DNA from 3 places in the Oceanobacter sp. ABM4_470 genome. Region 2 is predicted to be linked to each of the others. Evidence: predicted binding sites of a transcription regulator. Region 2 holds the regulator's gene; each other region holds the start of a gene.
What was found. Region 2 encodes LexA, which represses DNA repair genes until DNA is damaged. Its sites were predicted from a motif close to TACTGTNTANNTANACAGTA; they were not measured.

Region 1 (7,159 bases), 1.8 Mb from region 2:
GAGCGGCAAAGAAGCCGTATACAACAGTTGGAATACCGGCCAGTACTTCCAGCGCTGGCTTGGCGAAGCTACGCACACGCGGGCTGGCGTATTCGGACAGGTAAATGGCCGACATCAAACCAATCGGTACCGCGATCAGCATGGCAATAAAGGAAATCAGCAGGGTACCGGTGAACAGCGGTACCGCACCAAAGCTGCCGGAGGAGCCAGACTGGTCGGCTCGCAGGGCAACCTGTGGTGACCAGGTAGTGCCAAACAGGAATTCAATCGGGCTGACCTTGCCGAAGAACATCCAGGCTTCAAACAACACACTGGCCAGAATGCCAACGGTGGTCAGTACGGCAATACCGGAGCTGGCGAACAGCATGCCACGGATAATGCCTTCCATTTCATTACGAGCATTGCGGCTCGGCACCAGGCGACGCAAGGTCAGGGCAAAGCCCGCCAGCGCCAGCGCCAGAATAACGCCCGTACTCAGCAGTTCGTTGCGCGACTGCAACTCAACCAGGTGCAGAATGGCAGGGGACAGTGATGCATCAGCTTCCACGTTGGCACCGTTGGCGAGGTTATGAACCTTGCTCAGCGCCAGTTGCACACTGGTTCCGCCCTGCTCCTGCACTGCCTGAGGCAGTTGGGCAACCAACAAATGATCAATAACCGGCTCGTCCATAATGCCCCACAGGAGCATCAGTAACAGCGGTGGCAAACAGGTCCACAAGGACAGCAGGGAACCGTAATGGCCTGGCAGGGAGGAAAGTGGCGTATCGGCCGAAGCCAGTGACTTGGCGCGCCGGGTGCCTACCAGATATGCGATAACGCATAGAATCGCGATGGTGATGAGCAGGAAGCTGAACGTCATGAGACAGGCCTGAAATTAAACGAAATTACCGGCCTAAGCCGGATTTGTATCGGAGGTAGTCCATCAACCCGGCAGGCCGGGTTGATGGTAGCAACAAACTTACAGGGTCTTCAGAGCCTTAACGTTTGCTTCTACTTCCTTGCGGGCGGATTCAAGCATAGGAATCATGCCTTTGTCAGCAAGATAACCGTCTTCGCCCATGGCGCGAGGGGAAGTGAACTCGGCCAGGTATTCCTGAATGCCAGGGATCACGCCGATGTGAGCCTTCTTGACGTAGAAGAACAGGGAACGGCTGATTGGGTAAGAACCTTCAGCGATGTTGTCGAAAGTTGGCTTCACACCGTCAACAATGGCACCTTGAACCTTGTCTTCGTTCTGCTCCAGGAAGCTGTAACCGAAGATACCGAAGGACTCAGGGCTGGCGTCCAGCTTCTGAACGATCAGGTTGTCGTTTTCGCCAGCTTCAACGTAGGCGCCGTCTTCACGCAGACCGTGACATACGGCCTTGTACTTGTTCTTGTCGGACTTCTTCATGTCCTTGATGAACGGGAACTGCTTACAGCCACCTTCCATCGCCAGCTCAACGAAAGCATCACGGGTACCGGACGTTGGTGGTGGACCCAGAACCTTGATTGGGGTGTTTGGCAGCGCCGGGTTAACGTCTTTCCAGGTTTTGTACGGGTTTTCGATCAGGGTGTCGGAACCGTCAGTGGCTGGAACGTTCTTGGCCAGAGCCAGGAAAATGTCCTTACGGGTCAGTTCAACGTTATCAACCTTGCTGGAATGAGCGAACACAATGCCGTCGAAACCGATGGTTACTTCAACGATGTCTTTTACGCCGTTTTTGGCACACAGCTCGATTTCAGACTGCTTGATCTGACGGGAAGCGTTGGTAATGTCCGGGGTCGCATCGCCCACACCGGAACAGAACAGCTTCAGACCGCCGCCGGAACCAGTAGATTCAACTTTTGGGGTTTTGAAGTCAGTAGACTTACCAAAGCGCTCGGCCACAACAGTGGAGAATGGGTATACGGTAGAAGAACCGACGACGCTGATGTAGTTACGCTCTGCAAAAGCAGAGGAGCTGAAAGCAGTTGCCAGCAACAGAGCACCGGCTGCGATAGTACGTTTCATGATGTTTCCTTCGTTGCGACATTACGACCTGCACTCAACCACAGGTAAGACACCTGTTTTGCAAAGGCTGCTCTGCAAATCTGACCGCCGCCATACTGTTACTGTTTTGTGACATTAAAGTTACAGGCTAGACGGAATCGTGAAGAATTTTCGATTTTTTCACTCGCAGGCGCAGACAGCCCTGTCAGCAGGTGTAGCGATGAACCGAAAAGCAGTACACTGCTCACTAATAATTTCAAATAATGAGTGTGGCGATGAAACCAGTATCAAAGGACGACTCTGTGCCGTCTCCCAGTGGCGAACTGGCTCTGCGGCTGATCCCGACCCGAGGTGATACCAATGTGCATGGCGATATCAGCGGTGGCTGGGTGGTAGCACAGATGGACCACGCTGCCGAAACTGTTGCAGCCAGGGTCGCTAAGGGTCGTATTGCCAATGTGGCACTGGAGTCGGTGGTATTTATGTCGCCCATTCGGGTCGGTGCAGCGGTGTGTTTTTACACCCGCCTGTTGGATATCGGCTCATCGTCCATTCGCATTGCTATTGAAGTCTGGACCCAGAATCCGAATGAAGATGAACGCCGCAAGGTGGTAGATGCTGTGTTTGTGTACGTCGCCATCGACGACACCGGCCGCATTCGCCGGGTACCCAAGGCGAAATAAACCGACGCCAGCACAGACGTCGGTATTGTCAGGGGCTACAGCACCGTCAGTTTGGCAAAGCTGACCACCAGCCATTTGCTGCCAGCATCGTCAAAGTTCACCTGCACGCGCAGCCCTGGCCCCTGGCCTTCAAACTGCAAGACGGTGCCTTCGCCGAACATCTCATGAAAGACCCTCTGACCCAGCCCAAAGGGCAGGTCTGCGCCCTTGGTGAACATGGCTCGACGGGGCTGACTGTCACGGGCCGTGACTGGCCGGGTGACGCTGTTTTTCAGTCGTACTTCCTCGATCAGCTCGGACGGCACTTCGCGAATAAAGCGTGATGGCGTACTGAAATTTTCCTGACCATGCAGACGACGGCTTTCAGCATGGGTCATCACCAACTGCTCCATCGCCCGGGTGATGCCAACGTAGGCCAGACGGCGCTCTTCTTCGAGGCCATCACCGTCATCCATCGACATTTTGTGCGGGAACAGGCCTTCTTCCATGCCCGCCAGCACAACCTGCGGAAATTCCAGACCCTTGGCTGAGTGCAGCGTCATCATCTGCACCGCGTCGTCGTATTCTTCGGCCTGGCCTTCGCCCGCATCCAGCGCCGCACTGTCGAGGAATTGCGCCAGCTGTGGCACCTCTTCGTCTTCGCCCTCAAACAGCTTGGCCGCGTTGACCAGCTCCTCGAGGTTTTCGATGCGGGCCTGACCTTTCTCGCCTTTTTCTTTCTGATGGTGAGCGATCAGACCGGATTGCTGGATCACGTTATCGACGATCTCGTGCAACTCCAGCTCTTCAATGCCCACGCTCAGCTCATCAACCAGCTCCATAAAGCCGTCCACCGCGGTACTGGCGCGTTTGGGCAAAGCCCCCTGCTGGACCACCATGGAACAGGCTTGCCACAACGAACAGCCCTGATCCCGCGCCACTGAACGCAGGACGTCGAGGGTTTTCTCACCAATCGCCCGCGACGGCACATTGATTACCCGCTCCATCGCAGCATCGTCATCGCGGTTCATCAGCAACCGCAGGTAAGCAATGGCGTTCTTGATTTCAAGCCGTTCGTAGAATCGCTGACCGCCATAAATGCGGTACGGAATGCCCGCTCGCAGCATGGCTTCTTCAAGCGTGCGGGACTGGGCATTGGAACGATACAGGATGGCCATTTCGGTGCGCTGACGACCCTGTCGGGTCCAGTCTTCCACCAGATCGGCGATGTAGCGGGCTTCGTCCTGCTCGTTAAAAGCGCGGTACAAACGCAACGGCGAGCCATCCTCACCATCGGTGATCAGGTTTTTGCCCAAACGGCCGCTGTTGTTCTGAATCACGGCGTTGGCTGCCGCCAGGATGTTGGCCGTTGAGCGGTAATTTTGCTCCAGTTTGATCAGCTCGGCACCGGGGAAATCGGACTGGAAATTGCGGATATTGCCAATATTGGCGCCCCGCCAGCCGTAGATGGACTGGTCATCGTCCCCAACCGCCATGACGGATACCGACTGCCCTGCCAGGTTCCGAATCCAGGCGTACTGGATGTTGTTGGTGTCCTGAAACTCGTCCACCAAAATGTGGCTGAAACGCTGCTGGTAGTGCTGCAACAGGTCGGGATTCTGCAGCCAAAGTTCATGGGCTCGCAGCAGGATTTCGCCAAAATCGACCATGCCATTTTGCTGGCAGTGTTCTTCGTAGATAAAGTAGAAATCCCGCAGGGTGCGGGCAAACGGGTCGGCCGACGGCAGTACATGAGCGGCCCGGCGGCCCTCGTCTTTTTGCTCGTTGATAAACCACTGCAACTGCTTCGGCGGATAACGGCTCTCGTCGACGTTATTGGCTTTCATCAAGCGCTTCACCAGCCGCAGCTGGTCATCGCTGTCGAGAATCTGGAAATACTGCGGCAGCTTGGCTTCGCGCCAGTGATGCTTCAGCAGTCGATGCGCCAGACCGTGAAAGGTGCCCACCCACATGCCGTTGGCAGGCACTTCCAGCAATTGCTCCAGACGCCCTTTCATCTCGCGGGCAGCCTTGTTGGTAAAGGTCACCGCCATCACAGCAAACGGCGACACCTGCTCTACCTGCAACAGCCAGGCGATGCGATGTACCAGCACCCGGGTCTTGCCCGAACCGGCCCCCGCAAGCACAAGCTGATGGGGTGAGTTGGCCGCCACGGCGTTGCGCTGGGCGTCGTTCAATTGGTCTACGAGTAATGAAATATCCATGCGGCGAGTGTATCAGATGGCTGCTTTTCAGGGTCGATAATCACAATGTACCTGTTTTTTTGTACAGCACCTAGAAGTATGGCGACGAAAGCCCGCCGAGCGGCGTATAATCTTTTCCATAATTTCAAGAATGCAGACCCATTATCGTGACAAACAGCCCTATTCTGGCTCAGATTTCCAGATCCATTCCCGATCTCCGCAAGTCCGAAGTCAAGGTTGCCGAGTTCGTCCTCAAGTCGCCGCAACAGGTTGTGCACATGCGCATTGTTGATCTGGCCCAGGAGGCTCATGTCAGCGAACCCACCATCGTGCGATTCTGCCGCGCCATTGGCTGTAACAGCTTTCAGGAGTTCAAGGTTCGTATTGCCCAGGAAGTGGCCATCAGCAACAACATCGGTCAGTTCGCCATCGGCGACAACGACAGCATTGATGAGCTGTGCAGCAAGATTGCCGACACCACCATCCAACGGCTGCATCAGGTCAAATCCCAACTGGTGGCGGAACAGGTCGGCGAAGCTGCCAAGGTCATCAGTCTGGCAACCCGGGTCGAGTTTTATGGCTATGGTGCGTCTGGCGCGGTTGCCACCGACGCCCAGCACAAGTTTTTCCGCCTTAACGTTGCCACCGCTGCCTACAGTGATCCGCACATGCAGGCAATGTCGGCGGTGACCCTCGGACCCAACGACGTCGCCGTTGCCATCTCCCAGAGTGGCCGCACCAAGGACCTGCTGAATTCCATTGCCCTGGCCCAGCAACACGGTGCCAAAATCATCAGCCTGGCACCGGCCAATACGCCGGTCAGTCAGGCCGCAGACCTGCCGATTCATATCAATATCGAGGAAGACACCGATCAGTTCACGCCGATGACCTCGCGCATCGCGCACCTGATGATCATCGACATGCTGGCGGTCGCGGTAACCCAGCAGCGCGGGCCGGAATTTGCCCTCCATCTGGGCAATATCAAACGCAGCATCAAGTCGTTGCGACTGGATCAGCACGAAGAACACACGCTGCCGAATATCGAACAGCCCTGAGCGGAATGCGGTAATGAAAACGGCAGCCAGCAGGCTGCCAACACGCCAAACAGGCCAGCACAAAGCTCGCCGTACAAAAAGTGGCCAATCAGGACGAAATCCCAAAATGTGACATGACACGCCATTTATGTCATGTCAGTGCAACCATAAACCGGCAAAATAGACACAGTATTCCTAACTATAACAAGGAGCTGGGCTATGGACGCTGCTGTAAAACTGGATACGCACGAAGAAGTGGTTTCGATCGACACGGATGGCAATGTGGTGGTCAACAAGGAGAGCCATATGTCTCCGAAGCTGGTCGCCCGCCGCGCCATTGAGGCGCATCTGGAGCGTAAACGTCTGGAAAAGGATTTGGACAACTACTACGACTTCGACGACCTGTAAGCAGTTAACACAGGCCAACACCTTTAAAGCCCGCAATTGCGGGCTTTTTTATGGTTCACGTTTACCGAGAAATAACTCAATAACGAACCCCAAATCGGCGGAAGATATGGCCGATTAACCAGGCAGGGCCGATCAGCAGAAACTGCACATCCTTCAAAAAAGACGGGCGCTTGCCTTCAATGTGGTGGCCGACAAACTGCAAAATCCACAGCACCACAAACAGGCCGATGTAAAACCACCACACCGCTGCCAGCTGGCTGCTTAGCCATTCATGCGCCAACAGGCACACGCCGGTCACTAACAACATCACCGCCGCAATCGGTGCGGACAAACGCCAGTAGAACAACATCGCAGGCACCGCCGCCAACACCGCCCAGTTCAGCCCCCACTGACGTCCCGCATCAGGGAACGGCAAGGATGCCAGTAATCCAACCACAATCCAGTAGATCAAAGGCACACAGAGCCAATGAATCGCCTTGTTGGTGGGATTACGGTGACTGACCGCGTAAAGGTCGAACCAGTCCTGCATGGTCAACGCGTTGTTATTGTTCATGGTCGCTCCTGACCGGTGCTCCGGCTGTCGGCTAATAATCAAACGTTTGTCTAAATCTGGCATGCCGAACAGCAGCAGGCAATCGGCGCAATGGCAAACGACCCGAGTTGTCCTTTTGAGCGGTCAGTTGGACGTTCCTCCTGAGGCCTCCGACTCCCGACCCCATAAACGCAAAAACCCGGCCGAAGCCGGGTTTTCAAGCAGAGATGGAATCTCTCAGGAGTTACTCAGTGATCACTTACCAGTGAACTCTGGGTAAGCTTCCATACCACATTCGGAGATATCCACACCTTCGTATTCTGCTTCTTCGCTAACACGCAGACCCA
Region 2 (7,159 bases):
ACTGGCCTACGACGCCACCCAGGCCGACTCTGGCCTGCACATCAACCTGTCCGGCTTGCACGACATGGACGACGGCGACCTGCTGGGTGCGGGCCTGCATGTGGTTGATTTGAAAAACCGCAACAAGAACCTGTACTTCGGTGTAGGTGGTAAAGCCTTCCTGTTTGATACCGATATCGACGCCCAGGGTGGTGCTGTTGGTGTGGGTGGCTTCTTCCGCGCCAACTTGCCAACGCACCCGGACTTCAGCCTGGCCGGTTACGCTTACTATGCGCCCAAGGTAGTTTCCTTCGGTGATGCCGAAAGCCTGCTGAGCACCGATATTCGCGCTCAATACGCGGTTATTCCGACTGCTCGCGTTTACATGGGTTACCGCTACAACGGTGTGCGTCTTGAAGATGTTAGCGACCGTTATGAATTGGGCGAAGGCGTTCACTTTGGTGTGACGCTGGACTTCTGATGGCAGCAATTAACTGGGTAGGCCAGACCAATCAGCGTTTGTACCAGTGTCGACTGATGCTGGAGCAGGTTGAGCTGGCAGACAATCATGCGCTGGCGACGGCATTGGAAGACGGTGCCGTATTGCAGTTGGGCGCCGCCTATCGTTGCTACCTCAATGAGCTGGCTGGATTGGTGAACGTGAATGGCAAGGTCAACGACCTGGCTGAACTGTTCGCCAAGGCTGCGTTTGCCATTGCCGACATGCAAGAGCTGAAACAGCTGGAAGCTGATGTTTACGGTTGGCTGGGGCAGCTGCAGCAGATGCTGCGTGATGCCCAGCAACTGGCGGCGGTCAGTAAGCCGAGCAGCGTCGAACAGGTTGAGCCGAGTGGTAATCTGATTGCTAGTGCACCGGCGGAACAAAGCCGTGCGGAAATCTTGCTGGGCATATTGGGTGAGTTACAGGCCCTGATTGAATGCCAGCGTGGGAATCACAAGGAAAGCTGAACCTGCGATTCATGAAGTCCAGTTACTCAAAACACCCGCCATGTGGCGGGTGTTTTTGTAAATACTGCGGATACTCGGGTTTGTCGCTTAAACACGTTCAGTAAGAATCGGCACTTGCGGCTATTTTGGCAGGTACTGAACAGCTGGATTTCCCTGCGGTCGGCAATGCTGGCCGTTACTCTTGTTATCTTTATGTTACACTCGCCATCCAATTTTCGTGAGACCTTCTATGGCACGCTTCTTTGAGATTGTAGAGCTTACCAATGGTGACGTGGCGCTTCGTCGGGTTGATGACGAAGAAGACGGTGATGCGCTGGTGCGTATTCATTTTTCAGCCGACGCCAAAGCCAGTTTGAGTGAGCATCATGTAGATATTGCCCGCGTCATGCTGGAAGCCGGTGTGCGTAAAGTGGGTGAGTTGTCTGGTTTTGATATGGACGACGAAGAATTTGATATTGATGCGCCGTCTCACAAGGTACATTGATCTGTCTGGTATCGCACTCATTGTTTGATGGCTAATGACCTGTAAAACATCAGCCCAAAGCGTGGATAAGATACCCAGCAACGAAAAAAGCAGCCAATGGCTGCTTTTTTTGTGCTTCGATTTTGAGCCTTGTTGTTCCAGTAAGGCATTGAACCGTCGCACTGTCAGAGGCTGCTGTGAACCAGTACCACATGAGTACCACTTTGGGCGGCTGTTTGGCGCAGGCTTCTGCGAGCCTCGCTGCTGAGACCACCTTGCCATTCAATGATCAAATGGCTGTTGGCACTGGCCATAATACGTTCGCACAACGCCATTTGGGTGTCCTGGCACAGATCAATATGGACTACCGGAGCGGTACCGAGGCCAATACTCTCCAACCACTGTTTGTTCAGGGTCCGATTCGGGCTAAGCCACATCAGCCAGCGGTTACTGGAATTACACTGCGCCAGCATCGGTAATAGCTGCATCGGCTGGATAGCGCTGTCGTCACTCAGAATCATTTCGGTCAGACTGCCTTTGGCTGGCTGGACATTCAGGGTCTTGCGATCCTGAATCCGGCTGCTGAGAGACAAATCAGGCTGGTGATCGACTTGCAAACTCATCTGGCGCATGGCGGCTGACCTCGTGATAACTGACTGAGAACTTAGTGGCGGCGAATGACGCCGACGTACAGTCCTTCGATGTTAAATTCCTGTTCGCGCAGATCGACTTCAATCGGCGCGTATGCTTCGTTTTCGGCGTGCAACAGAACCTTGTTGCGGTTCTTTTCCAGGCGCTTGACGGTCACTTCGTTTTCAACCCGGGCAACCACCACCTGACCATTACGAGCGGTATCGCACTTGTGAACCGCAATCAGATCGCCGTCCATAATGCCGATGTTCTTCATGCTGTCGCCGTGTACTTCCAACAGGTAGTTGGCATCTGGTTTGAAAAAACCGGTCGGCAGGTTGCAGTAATCTTCAATGTGCTCTTGCGCCAGAATGGGTTCACCAGCGGCCACACGACCGACGATAGGCAAACCTGGCTGTTGGGTTTCAATCACACGAATCCCGCGTGAGGCACCTGGCATGATCTCAATAGCCCCTTTGCGCGCCAGTGCTTTCAAGTGTTCTTCGGCGGCATTGGGAGACTTGAACCCAAGCTCTTTGGCAATCTCCGCACGGGTTGGCGGAAATCCGGTTTCCTCGATTCGGCTACGAATCAGATTCAACACCTGCTGTTGTCTTGCGGTGAGCTTGATCATGTGTCTTTCCATATCTGTTTATCTGTACAGTGGTTGGAAATATATACAGTAAAAAATACTGTGTAAACCCACAGTGTTTATTTTTTGTTGGTCTATTGCTCATTGAATTTATTGGGCTGGACTGGTTGGGGAGAAATCGTCGGGCTGGGGGATAAGTTACGGATTTTCCTGGCTGGTATAGGTGGGAACGGTTTAGAGGCTCTGGTTTTATTTGCCAGTTTGTTTGAATACGTATTCGGGTTGACGCTTTTCTACGCGGTAACGACAGTGTTTCCAGTACTTTAGCGCCGTTTTTAGGAAATAGATTTGATTCAGTTGCGTTTCAAACGTATGTTTCAAACAACAATAATGCATGGAACCTCAGCCCCATGGCCCAGAAAGACACCGCCAAAAGTATTCTTAATGCCGCTGAAGAATTGTTTTCCGAGCGCGGGTTTGCCGAAACCTCGCTGCGTAACATTACCAGCAAAGCCAATGTGAATCTGGCCGCGGTGAATTACCATTTCGGTTCCAAGAAAGAACTGATTCAAGCCGTATTCGCCCGCTTTCTGACGCCGTTTTGCGCCAGTCTGGACGAGGCGCTGGCCCAGTACGAAGCCGAGCTGAATGGCGATACGCCAGATTTCGGCAAGTTGCTGCGTTTGCTGTCGGGTACCGCGCTGGCAGCTGGCAAGGGCAGCACTCGTCGCGTGGGCATTTTCATGCGTTTGCTGGGCCTGGCTTACTCACAAGAGCAGGGACATTTGAGGAAATTCCTGCGCAATGAATACGGCCAGGTGTTCAGCCGTTTTATGACACTGGTAACCGCTGCGTCGCCGGGGCTGGATGATCAGGAGCGATTCTGGCGTATTCACTTTATGTTGGGGGCGACGGTGTTTACCCTGTCCGGGGTTGAGTCATTAACCGCCATGGCAGAACACGACCTCGGCGTCAGCAGCGGTATCGAGCAGGTGATTGACCACCTGGTGCCGTTCCTGTCGTCGGGCTTTCAGGCTCCACACCAAGACTGACCTTCGATACCGAGAACGTATGATTGTCGACACTATTGGGCTGCGGGATGCGCCCACGATTGAAATTTCCATTGCTGATCAGGCGCTGCGTTTTAGCGCTGAAGATCGCTGCTATCTGTTTGATGTGTCTACCGCGCTGAATGGCGTTGGTGAGCGAAACGGCAGTGGCTGCACGCCGCGCGGTTGGCATCGTGTCGTCGCCCGTATTGGCGACGGCCTGCCCATCAATGCCGTGTTTGTTGGACGTCGTTTTACCGGCGAAATCTATTCGCCGGCGTTGGCCGAACAGCACCCCAGCCGGGATTGGATTCTGAGCCGTATTCTCTGGCTGCAAGGCTTGGAGATTGGCCGCAATCGCATGGGCAATGTCGACTCGATGCGACGCTATATTTATATTCACGGAACTCCGGATACGGAACCTATGGGGCGGCCGGAGTCTCATGGCTGTGTGCGTATGCGCAATGAAGACCTGCTGACGTTGTTCGATTTGGTGCCCGCTGGCACCCGGGTCTGGATACAGGAACACAGCTTTTCGAGAATCCCATGTCGTTTGATCTGACCACGTCTGAACCCCGCCCATCGGTGGGTGTAATTGCCGATTTGATCGGTACCGAACTGGTTCCACAAGACCGTGTTGTACTGGACTCACCCGCATTAAGCGGATTGATTCTATTTGCTCGTAATTATCAGAGCCGCAGTCAGTTAACCCAATTGCTGGATGCGGTACGCCGCGAACGCCCGGAGTTGCCGGTGTTTGTTGATCAGGAAGGCGGTCGGGTACAGCGTTTCCGAGACGGTTTTGTTCGTCTACCAGCCATGATGCGGTTGGGTGAATGTTTTGCGGCTGACACGGATCTGGCTGTCGAGGCGGCTGAAAAACTGGGCTTTGTAATGGCTGCTGAACTGGTTTTGGTGGGTGTTGATACCAGTTTTGCCCCGGTACTGGATATTGAGCGAGGGTGCTCCCGGGTGATCGGTGATCGCGCTTTTGGCACCAGTGCTGCGGTGGTTGCCCAGCTGGCGTCGGCGTTTATTCAGGGGATGCGAGCGGCGGGTATGAAAGCCGTAGGCAAACATTTCCCCGGGCATGGCGCTGTTGAAGCCGATTCCCACAAGGAGTTGCCGCTGGATGATCGCAGCTACTCTCAGCTGATGTACGATATGCGCCCGTTCAAACAGTTGTCGGCAGCGGGGCTGTTGGACGGGGTGATGCCTGCCCATGTGGTGTACCCGGCGGTCGACCCGGTATCAACCGCTGGTTTTTCTCAGCGTTGGATGCAGTTGCTGCGTCAGCGGGTGGGTTTTGACGGCGTGGTTTTCAGTGATGATCTGACCATGGAAGGCGCGGCCAAATACGGTGACTACCGTAAGCGGGCTGAGTTGGCGATGGCAGCGGGATGCAACGCATTGGTGGTGTGTAATGTGCCGGAAGGCGCTGAGGCGGTGCTGAAGGCTGTCGTTGATGCAACGGCATCCGCGGATTCGCCTTATCGCAAGCTTGATCTCTCTGATTGGCGTATTCGCTATAGCGGAGAACAGCGACTGCAGATCGAAAGCGATCTGCAACAACATATTCAATGGCTGGTGGAAGCCGGTCTGATTCAACACGATTTTGAGTAACAAAAGCATGGCGTTTAATCGCATTGGCATTATTGGTGGTACTGGTCTGACTCGTTTGGAAGGCCCGCACATCACCCAATCCCATGACATCAATACCGTTCTCGGCACGCCTTCCAGCGCGGTACAGGAAGGCACCTGGCAAGGCAAACCGGTGTTGTTTTTGGCTCGCCATGGCCACCCGCATGCGGTGCCACCCCATAAGGTTAACTATCGGGCCAATCTGCTGGCACTGCAGGAAACCGGGGCTGAGGCCATTATTGCTGTGAACGCGGTGGGCGGTATTCACGCGGACATGGGGGCTGGTGCCATTGTGATTCCGGACCAGTTGGTCGATCTGACCTGGGGCCGCGAAAGCACCTTCTTTGATGGTGCCTACAAGCCGCTGGAGCACATCGATTTTACCGATCCTTTTGATGCCACACTGCGCAAAGCATTGCTTGCAGCGGCCAAGGATATTGCGCTCGATGTACTGGATTTTGGTGTGGTGGGTGTCACTCAGGGGCCGCGTTTGGAAACCACGGCGGAAATCAACCACATGGAGCGCATCGGGTGTGATCTGGTGGGTATGACCAGTATGCCTGAAGCGGTGCTGGCCAGAGAGCTGGGTATTCCATATGCCAGTATTTGTCTGGTGGTTAACCCGGCTGCCGGTCGCAGTGACGCAGAGATCACCATGGAAGACATTCGGCGTGTGTTGGATGGCGGAATGGGCCAGGTGCGTGACCTCATTGCTGCGGTTCTGCCGCGCCTTTGATGTTATTCAGGATGGGGCAGTCCCTAGGGGCCCGCAACAAAAAGCCCCGGTTATTCAAGTGAATAACCGGGGCTTTTTCGTTTCCGGGCCGTGATTAGCGCGAATCAGTTCGTTTGCTTCGTTGTCGCTGTATTAGCCGTCGTATTTGCAGTGGTCGAGGTTGAGGCAGCTGATGTAGACAGGGGCTCGGTTGCTGGCTCAGGCATTTCTACCTCTGGCACGTCGATTGGCGTCAGCTGGATCACGACGCCCAGCATTGGGTGGTCGAGGTAGTGCAGCTCGTTGGATCGCATACGGCGCGCCAGTTTGACGTGTGCTGCGCGAACCGGATAGCGGCCATCAATTTTTAGCGCCTGTTGCAGTGTCGGTTGGTTGGCTAGCAGGGATAATTCCAGCTCGCTGGGCTGCTGAGCGGGGTTGGCGGAAGGATGCGGAATCGACGCGGCATTGATGCCCGGAGCCTGCGTGGTGGTGTTTTGCATTGGCAATTCACCGGCGGCGTTGGCAATAAGGCTGTTTTCGCTGCTGAGTGCGATGACGTCGCCATTGGCGGATTCAATTTGCTGCAACACCGGCTCTTCAGGCATTTGCTCGCTGAGGTGTTGAACGTACAGGTCGGTGGTGATGTGCAGGTAGCGGCTCAGGTACAGGCTAAAAGTACCTTCAACCTTGATTTCCGGCTCGCCCGGCAGCGAGATGCTGACAGGGTGGCGGATTTCACCGGCTTCCGGTTGCACGGCTTCGATCCAGCGCTGATGCCAGATAACACTCATATCGCCTTGCGGGTCGATACGGCTGGCTTCGCGTTCCAGCATGCGTTCAGTCAGTACGCCGTAGGGCAGGGAGTGGCTCTCGGCGGCGTAATAGCCAAGCGGCAAACTGGCCAGCCAGGCGTCGAGCCACTGCTGCTGTCGGTACAGCTGTTGTAGTGCATCGGGCTGTCGGGATGGCTGACTGAGCAAATGCATGGGCGTGGATGCAGGTTCAATCCATTGCTCCCAGTGTTCGCCGTCAATGGATGTGGTGTTCTTGTAGGCAACCAGCATCATTTCGACTTCGTACCAATGGTCGCCGAACAAGGCGTTTTGGGCCTCTGCCTG
Region 3 (7,159 bases), 1.4 Mb from region 2:
GCGCTCTAATGTTCGCCGCTGCGGGGGCTCAAGTGGTCGGCGCAGACATCAACGTAACCACGGCCACCGAAACCGACCAGCTGGCAGCCGAGCAGGGCACGCCAATGACCTCGCTGGCACCGTGTGATCTGACCCAACCGGAAGACGTTCAACGTCTGATCGACCATTGCATCGAAACCCATGGTCGGCTGGATATTCTGGTCAACGCCGGAGCCTTTGGTGCCTTCGCCTGGCTCGAAGACATGGACTACTACGAAGGCTGGAAGCGCACCCTCGACGGTGAACTCAGCGTGGTGTTCCTGACTTGCCAGAAAGCCTGGCCGCACTTGAAAAAAAGTGGCGCTGCGGCGGTGATCAACTTCGCTTCCGCCAATGCTCATAACGCGTTCAAGCCGTTGCCCGCCATCGCCCATTGCGCGGGTAAAGGTGGAGTGCTGGCGATGTCACGTCAGCTTGCGATGGAAGGGCGTGAATTCAATATACGGGTGAATACCATTTCACCGGCCTTGATTGAAACTACCGCCACCCGCGAACCGTTGGAAAATATCCCCGGGTTCCGTGATGACGTGTTGAACAAAACCATGATCCGGCGCCTGGGCCAGCCGGAAGATATTGGATATGCGGCCATCTATCTGGCCTCCGATGAAGCAGGTTGGGTAACGGGGGCCGATTTACCCGTGGATGGCGGGTCGACAGCCTGGTAGTCCCTATTACTCTCTCACTTTCAGTGAAAATAAAAAATGAAAGGAATAACGTTATGTTGAAAACTATAAAAACCTCAATTTGTCTTCTTGGTCTTGTTGGCAGCGCCGTGTTCATGGCACCCGTGGCGACTGCTGATAACTACAATCCGGAACACACTAAAAATTATCAGGTTATTAATCGAGCCGCATTTGATAATTATATTGCCATGTTCAATGACAAGAACCCGCTGGCATTTGAGGCCTACTACGCCGATAACATGCGTATGCAAAATGGCCACCTTGTATTAAACGGCATTCCGGAAGTGAAAGAGCATTACCGCAAGATATGGTCTGTTATGAAAGAGGAGCTGACTGTAGTCAACTTTGTGATGGACGGAGACTCTGTCGCTGTTGAACTAAAGGCCCACTTTACCGCCGAGCAAGACAAAAAAGGGTCCGTATTCGGTGATGTCGTGGAAGGTGAAAATTTCGATTATCACGGTGTGATCATGTACAAGATTGATCATATGGGTAAGTTTTATGACATCAAAGTCGCTTACTTGGACTTTACCAATACTCGCAATGGCGTGACTAAATCACTTGGTATTGTGCATTAAGGAGCTGTCATTCCACTGCATTCGCCGTCTTGTTACGACAACCTGCAGGACCTCTTCTCAATATGGGTCCTTAAGGGGACATCTATTTAATCCTGCACGGCTCTGCGCGAGTGTTGCCGTTGTTCAGTGCAAGGCGACGGATGCAGCGAAATGACGAGTCCTTTTCAAATTCGTCAACACCGCACTGGGCGGCGGCAACCCGCGCCCTGCGGGGGCTGCCGGATGATCTCGACTCTGTGTCGCCGACTTTTGACTTGACCCGTCAGGCCTGCAAGTCGGCTTCGTGATTCGAAACCACCCGGTAGCCCAGAGTGAGCACCGGATTAAATAGATGTCCCCTTAAGTATGCCCCGGTTTCGGGGCATACTTGTTTTCGTAACCTGTGCTGCTGGAGAACACAACCATGTCATTGCAATCTGCAACCGAGGAGCTGGCCGAGCAATTGAAAATGCGTCATTGGATGCTGGCTACAGCAGAGTCTTGTACCGGCGGCGGTATCGCAGCGGCCTGTACCGATCTGGCCGGATCTTCGCAGTGGTTTGATTGTGGTTTCGTGACCTATTCCAATGCAGCCAAGATGGCGCTGCTGGACGTTGAGGCTGAAACTCTGGAACAGCACGGAGCGGTCAGTGAGCAAACCGTGCGTGAGATGGTCGTCGGTGCCGTCAGTAACAGCAATGCCGATGTCGCCGTGGCGACCAGCGGCATTGCCGGGCCGGGCGGGGCAGTACCGGGTAAACCGGTAGGGACGGTATGGTTTGCCTGGGGCAATCATCGCCGTTTGCATTCCGAGGTCTGCCACTTTGATGGCGACCGCGAAGCCGTTCGGCAACAGGCAGTGATGCATGCCATCAAGGGCTTGTCGCACTGGTTGGAGCAAGCCTGAACCGCTGAAAAATAATCCTGTTAATTCATCCAGTATTTTGATGCTGTTCTCTTGGCGTTGGTCAAAATCTGTGTTTAACTACTGGTCAAATTTACAGTAAATTATCGCCATACGTTTTAACTTCCCTGACGGGTACGAGGAATTCAATGGACGCGAACAAGCAAAAAGCACTGGATGCAGCACTGAGCCAGATTGAACGCCAGTTTGGTAAAGGCGCCATCATGAAGATGGGCGAACAGCCACGCGAAGCCATTCCGGCCGTTTCCACCGGCTCGCTGGGGTTGGATATTGCGCTTGGCATTGGTGGCCTGCCAATGGGACGTATCGTTGAGATCTACGGCCCGGAAAGCTCCGGTAAAACCACCATGTGTCTGTCCGCCATGGCGCAGGCACAGAAAGCGGGTAAAACCGTTGCCATCATCGATGCTGAGCATGCGCTGGACCCGCTGTATGCCGAGAAGCTGGGCATCGACCTCGATAGCCTGCTGGTTTCCCAGCCAGATACCGGTGAACAAGCACTGGAAATCTGTGACAGCCTGGTTCGCTCCGGTGCCGTTGATGTGATCGTGGTCGACTCCGTTGCCGCACTGACGCCAAAAGCTGAAATTGAAGGCGAAATGGGCGACAGCCACGTGGGTCTACAAGCTCGTCTGATGTCCCAGGCGTTGCGTAAGATCACCGGTAACGTCAAGAACGCCAACTGTCTGGTGATCTTCATTAACCAGATTCGTATGAAGATTGGTGTGATGTTCGGTAGCCCGGAAACCACTACCGGTGGTAACGCGCTGAAGTTCTACGCCTCTGTTCGTCTGGATATCCGTCGTACCGGTTCCGTGAAGCAGGGCGATGAAGTTATCGGTAACGAAACCCGCGTTAAAGTGGTGAAGAACAAGGTTTCTCCGCCATTCCGTCAGGCGGAATTCCAGATTATGTACGGCCGTGGTATCTACCACATGGGCGAAGTGATCGACCTGGGTGTGAAGTGTGATCTGGTGCAGAAGTCCGGCGCCTGGTACAGCTATCAGGACAACAAGATCGGTCAGGGCAAGGCAAACGCTGCTGCGTACCTGGAAGAGCATCCGGAAATCGCGGCTGAAATCGAAGCCGGTATCCGCGCTCAGCTGATCGCCAGCGTGACTGAAGACGAAGCGGCTGCCGCAGACTCTGATGAAGAAACCGCAGAATCCTGATCCCCTCGACGCTGCGGCTCTGAAGGTCGCAGTGGTTGATCTGCTTTCCCGGCGTGAGCATTCGCGCTGGGAGCTACAGCAAAAACTCCTCTCCCGTGCGGCATCCGCCGACGACCTTCACCGTGTTCTGGATGAGCTGGCTGAACGTGGCTGGCAAAGCGACCATCGCTATGTTGGCAGTTACATCCGTACCAAAACCCTGCGTAATATTGGCCCGGTGCGGCTGTTTCAGGAATTACGCCAGAAAGGCGTTGCGGAATCCCTGATTCGGGAAGGCTTGCAAGAGTCTGAAGTCGACTGGTTCGAAATGGCCCGTGACGCGGCCTTGAAAAAAGCCAACGGTCTGAATTTGTCGGAACAGAAAGACAAGGCCAAGCTGTATCGCTTTTTGGCCTATCGGGGCTTTAACACCGATCAGGTGCAGTACGCACTGGATGAGTGTCGTAACCGGGACAATGACTGAGTCTGGTCTGCTCAGTGCTTTTTAAACGCCGCAGCGGTTTTGCCATTGCGGCGTTTTTCGTTCAGTTCTTAAATCAGGAAAACGCACGGCCGCTTTTCATACCAAGCTTCTTAAGCACGATGGCCAGTGGGCAGAAGCCGGTGACCGAGGCTTGCAGCAGGTTGGCACCCACAAAAGCCGTTAGCCATAGCCAGTCCACGGAGTGCAGTTGCGACAGCGCAAGGCTGCCCAAAATCATGGTTCCTGCAAACGCCAGCACGATACGATCAATGTTCATAGGTTGCTCTCCGGTGTGTGGTTCTTTAACTCTGAATTCAAATATAACCATTCAGTTATTCTTTGCAAGTGTCTTTGTTATGACCTGGGTCATGCCCGGTGTAATCGGCTTATCAACGACGTTTGTCTGGCCAATAGCGAATCCACATGGCGGGGGACTCGGACATTTGATCGCAAACCGCTATACTCGGGCCTTTATTGAAAGCAACCACTGGAATTTTGCCACCGTATGAAAAGCGCAGATATTCGCCAGGCATTCCTGGATTTCTTTGCCTCCAAGGGGCATGAAATCGTGCCTTCCAGCCCGCTGGTGCCGGGCAACGATCCTACTTTGCTGTTCACCAACGCAGGTATGGTTCAGTTCAAGGACGTATTCCTGGGTAGCGACCCTCGCAGCTACACCCGCGCGGCGACGTCCCAGCGCTGTGTACGTGCCGGTGGCAAGCACAATGACCTTGAAAACGTGGGTTACACCGCCCGTCACCACACCTTCTTTGAAATGCTGGGTAACTTCAGCTTTGGTGACTACTTCAAGGAAGACGCGATCAAGTTCGCGTGGGAATTCCTGACCTCAGAAAACGGCCTGCAACTGCCAGTCGACAAGCTGATGGTGACCGTTTACGCCGAAGACGACGAAGCCTACGACATCTGGAACAAGCAGGTGGGCGTACCGGCCGAGAAGATCGTTCGCATTGGCGACAACAAAGGCGCCCGTTACGCGTCCGACAACTTCTGGCAAATGGGTGATACCGGTCCTTGTGGTCCGTGTACTGAAATTTTCTACGATCACGGTGAGCACATCTGGGGCGGGCCTCCAGGGTCTCCGGAAGAAGATGGCGACCGCTTCATCGAGATCTGGAACAACGTATTCATGCAGTTCGACCGTCAGCCAAATGGCGACATGGTGCCGCTGCCGAAGCCATCCGTTGATACCGGCATGGGTCTGGAACGTATTTCTGCAATCAAGCAGGGCGTTCACAGCAACTATGAAATCGACCTGTTCCAGGCGCTGCTGGCTGCCGCTGCTGAAGTGACTGGCTGCAAGGACACCGAGAACAAGTCCCTGCGCGTGATCGCTGACCACATTCGTTCCACCAGCTTCCTGATTGTTGATGGTGTACTGCCGTCCAACGAAGGCCGTGGCTATGTTCTGCGTCGTATTATTCGTCGTGCCGTGCGTCATGGTCACATGCTGGGTGCTTCCGCTGGCTTCTTCCACAAGCTGGTTGGCGCACTGGTTGAGCAAATGGGCGAGGCGTACCCGGAACTGGCCAATCTGCAAGAGCACGTTGAGAAAGTTCTGCGCATCGAAGAAGAACAGTTTGCCAAAACCCTGGATAAGGGCATGGCAATTCTGAACGCTGAAATTGCTGAACTGCAAGGCGACACCATCCCGGGTGAAGTGGCGTTCAAGCTGTACGACACCTACGGTTTCCCGCTGGATTTGACCGCTGACGTTGCCCGTGAAAAAGACCTCAAGGTTGATGAAGCCGGCTTCGACGTTGAAATGAACAAGCAGCGTGAAAAAGCCCGTGCCGCCGGTAACTTTGGTGCCAGCTACGGTGCAGGCCTGGATATCGACGGCGAGACCAGCTTCCTCGGTTACGAGTTGTTGGAAAGCAGCGGTACTGTTAAGGCGTTGTTTGTTGAAGGCAATGCTGTCGACACTCTGAACGCCGGTGACCAGGCCGTACTGGTACTGGACGAAACCGCGTTCTATGCCGAAAGCGGTGGTCAAGCGGGTGATACCGGCTTCCTGAAAGCCGATGGCGTTGTGTTCCAGGTGAAAGACACCACCAAGGAAGGCAACAACCACCTGCACAAAGGCGTACTGGTTGAAGGTTCTGTAAAGGTTGGCGATCAGCTGACGGCAACGGTTGATGCTGAAAAGCGTCAGGCCACAGCCCTGCACCATTCGGCGACGCACTTGCTGCACGCCGCTCTGCGTCAGGTTCTGGGTGACCACGTGTCCCAGAAAGGCTCCTTGAACACCTACGACCGTCTGCGTTTTGACTTCTCACACCTGGAAGCCGTTACTGCGGCTGAGCTGGCTGAGATCGAAACCATTGTGAACCGTCACATTCGTGCCAACACCCCGGTCGTGACCCGTGTGATGAGCATCGAGGACGCTCGTGAAACCGGCGCAGCCGCTCAGTTTGGTGAGAAGTACGGCGATACCGTGCGGGTACTGAGCATGGGTATGGACGATTTCTCGGTTGAATTCTGTGGTGGAACTCACGCCGCTCGCACTGGTGATCTGGGCCTGCTGAAGATTGCTTCCGAAAGCGGTATCGCGGCGGGTATCCGTCGTATTGAAGCTGTGGTGGGTCAGTCTGCACTGGACTTTGTTGCTGCAGAAGAACAAACCCTGAAAGGCATCGCCAGCTCACTGAAAGGCAACACCGAAAACGTGGCCGAAAAAGTTGAGCAACTGCAGTCCCGTAGCAAGCAGCTGGAAAAAGAACTGGAAGCCCTGAAAGCCAAACTGGCCAGCAGTGCCGGTTCTGACCTGGCCGGTCAGGCCAAAGACGTTAATGGCGTCAAGGTGCTGGCCGCTCGTCTGGATGGCGCGGATGTTAACGCCCTGCGTACCACTATGGATCAGCTGAAGAACAAACTGGGTTCTGCACTGATCATGCTGGCCGCTGAAAACGACGGCAAGGTGACCCTGCTGGCAGGCGTGACCAAAGACCTGATCAAATCCGCCAAGGCGGGTGATGCGGTTAAAGCCTGTGCGGAATACGTTGATGGCCGTGGTGGCGGTAAGCCGGAAATGGCTCAGGCCGGTGGCCAGAAGCCAGCCGGTATTGACGATGCCCTGGCTGCCTTTGAAAAATGGGCCGAAGGCGTGCTCTGATTCGCTTTCGTTCCCCGTGTAAAAGCAGGCTTCGGCCTGCTTTTTTTGTTTGGGACGCTGATAAACACAGACTGTTCTTAAAACAGAGCGGGTGATCAGTAATTTCCCCTGTTGGTTTGGGGGGTGGCTAAAAAACAGTCAGATATGAACCTGCGATATCTTTCTTGTTAATGACAATTGTTGTTTA

Region 1: the regulator LexA is predicted to act here: its motif matches at 4,909-4,928, upstream of uvrD (DNA helicase II).
Region 3: the regulator LexA is predicted to act here: its motif matches at 2,266-2,285, upstream of recA (recombinase RecA).

Annotation. Positions count from the first base shown of each region.
Region 1 is NZ_JBSWTR010000001.1:3,356,563-3,363,721, forward strand. It holds gene pstC (phosphate ABC transporter permease subunit PstC) at 1-859, opposite strand, end outside; gene ACXADJ_RS14805 (PstS family phosphate ABC transporter substrate-binding protein) at 959-1,993, opposite strand; gene ACXADJ_RS14810 (acyl-CoA thioesterase) at 2,248-2,655, shown strand; gene uvrD (DNA helicase II) at 2,691-4,859, opposite strand; gene ACXADJ_RS14820 (MurR/RpiR family transcriptional regulator) at 5,006-5,893, shown strand; gene ACXADJ_RS14825 (PA3496 family putative envelope integrity protein) at 6,092-6,280, shown strand; gene ACXADJ_RS14830 (Mpo1 family 2-hydroxy fatty acid dioxygenase) at 6,357-6,833, opposite strand; gene ACXADJ_RS14835 (ammonium transporter) at 7,068-7,159, opposite strand, start outside.
Region 2 is NZ_JBSWTR010000001.1:1,575,040-1,582,198, reverse strand. It holds gene ACXADJ_RS07010 (YfaZ family outer membrane protein) at 1-460, shown strand, start outside; gene ACXADJ_RS07005 (DUF6586 family protein) at 460-948, shown strand; gene ACXADJ_RS07000 (hypothetical protein) at 1,178-1,432, shown strand; gene ACXADJ_RS06995 (cell division inhibitor SulA) at 1,597-2,043, opposite strand; gene lexA (transcriptional repressor LexA) at 2,076-2,675, opposite strand; gene ACXADJ_RS06985 (TetR/AcrR family transcriptional regulator) at 3,044-3,685, shown strand; gene ACXADJ_RS06980 (L,D-transpeptidase family protein) at 3,705-4,244, shown strand; gene nagZ (beta-N-acetylhexosaminidase) at 4,229-5,305, shown strand; gene ACXADJ_RS06970 (S-methyl-5'-thioinosine phosphorylase) at 5,313-6,059, shown strand; gene ACXADJ_RS06965 (CsiV family protein) at 6,164-7,159, opposite strand, start outside.
Region 3 is NZ_JBSWTR010000001.1:148,159-155,317, forward strand. It holds gene ACXADJ_RS00600 (SDR family NAD(P)-dependent oxidoreductase) at 1-704, shown strand, start outside; gene ACXADJ_RS00605 (nuclear transport factor 2 family protein) at 758-1,300, shown strand; gene ACXADJ_RS00610 (CinA family protein) at 1,704-2,186, shown strand; gene recA (recombinase RecA) at 2,333-3,376, shown strand; gene ACXADJ_RS00620 (regulatory protein RecX) at 3,354-3,839, shown strand; gene ACXADJ_RS00625 (YgaP family membrane protein) at 3,913-4,116, opposite strand; gene alaS (alanine--tRNA ligase) at 4,345-6,972, shown strand.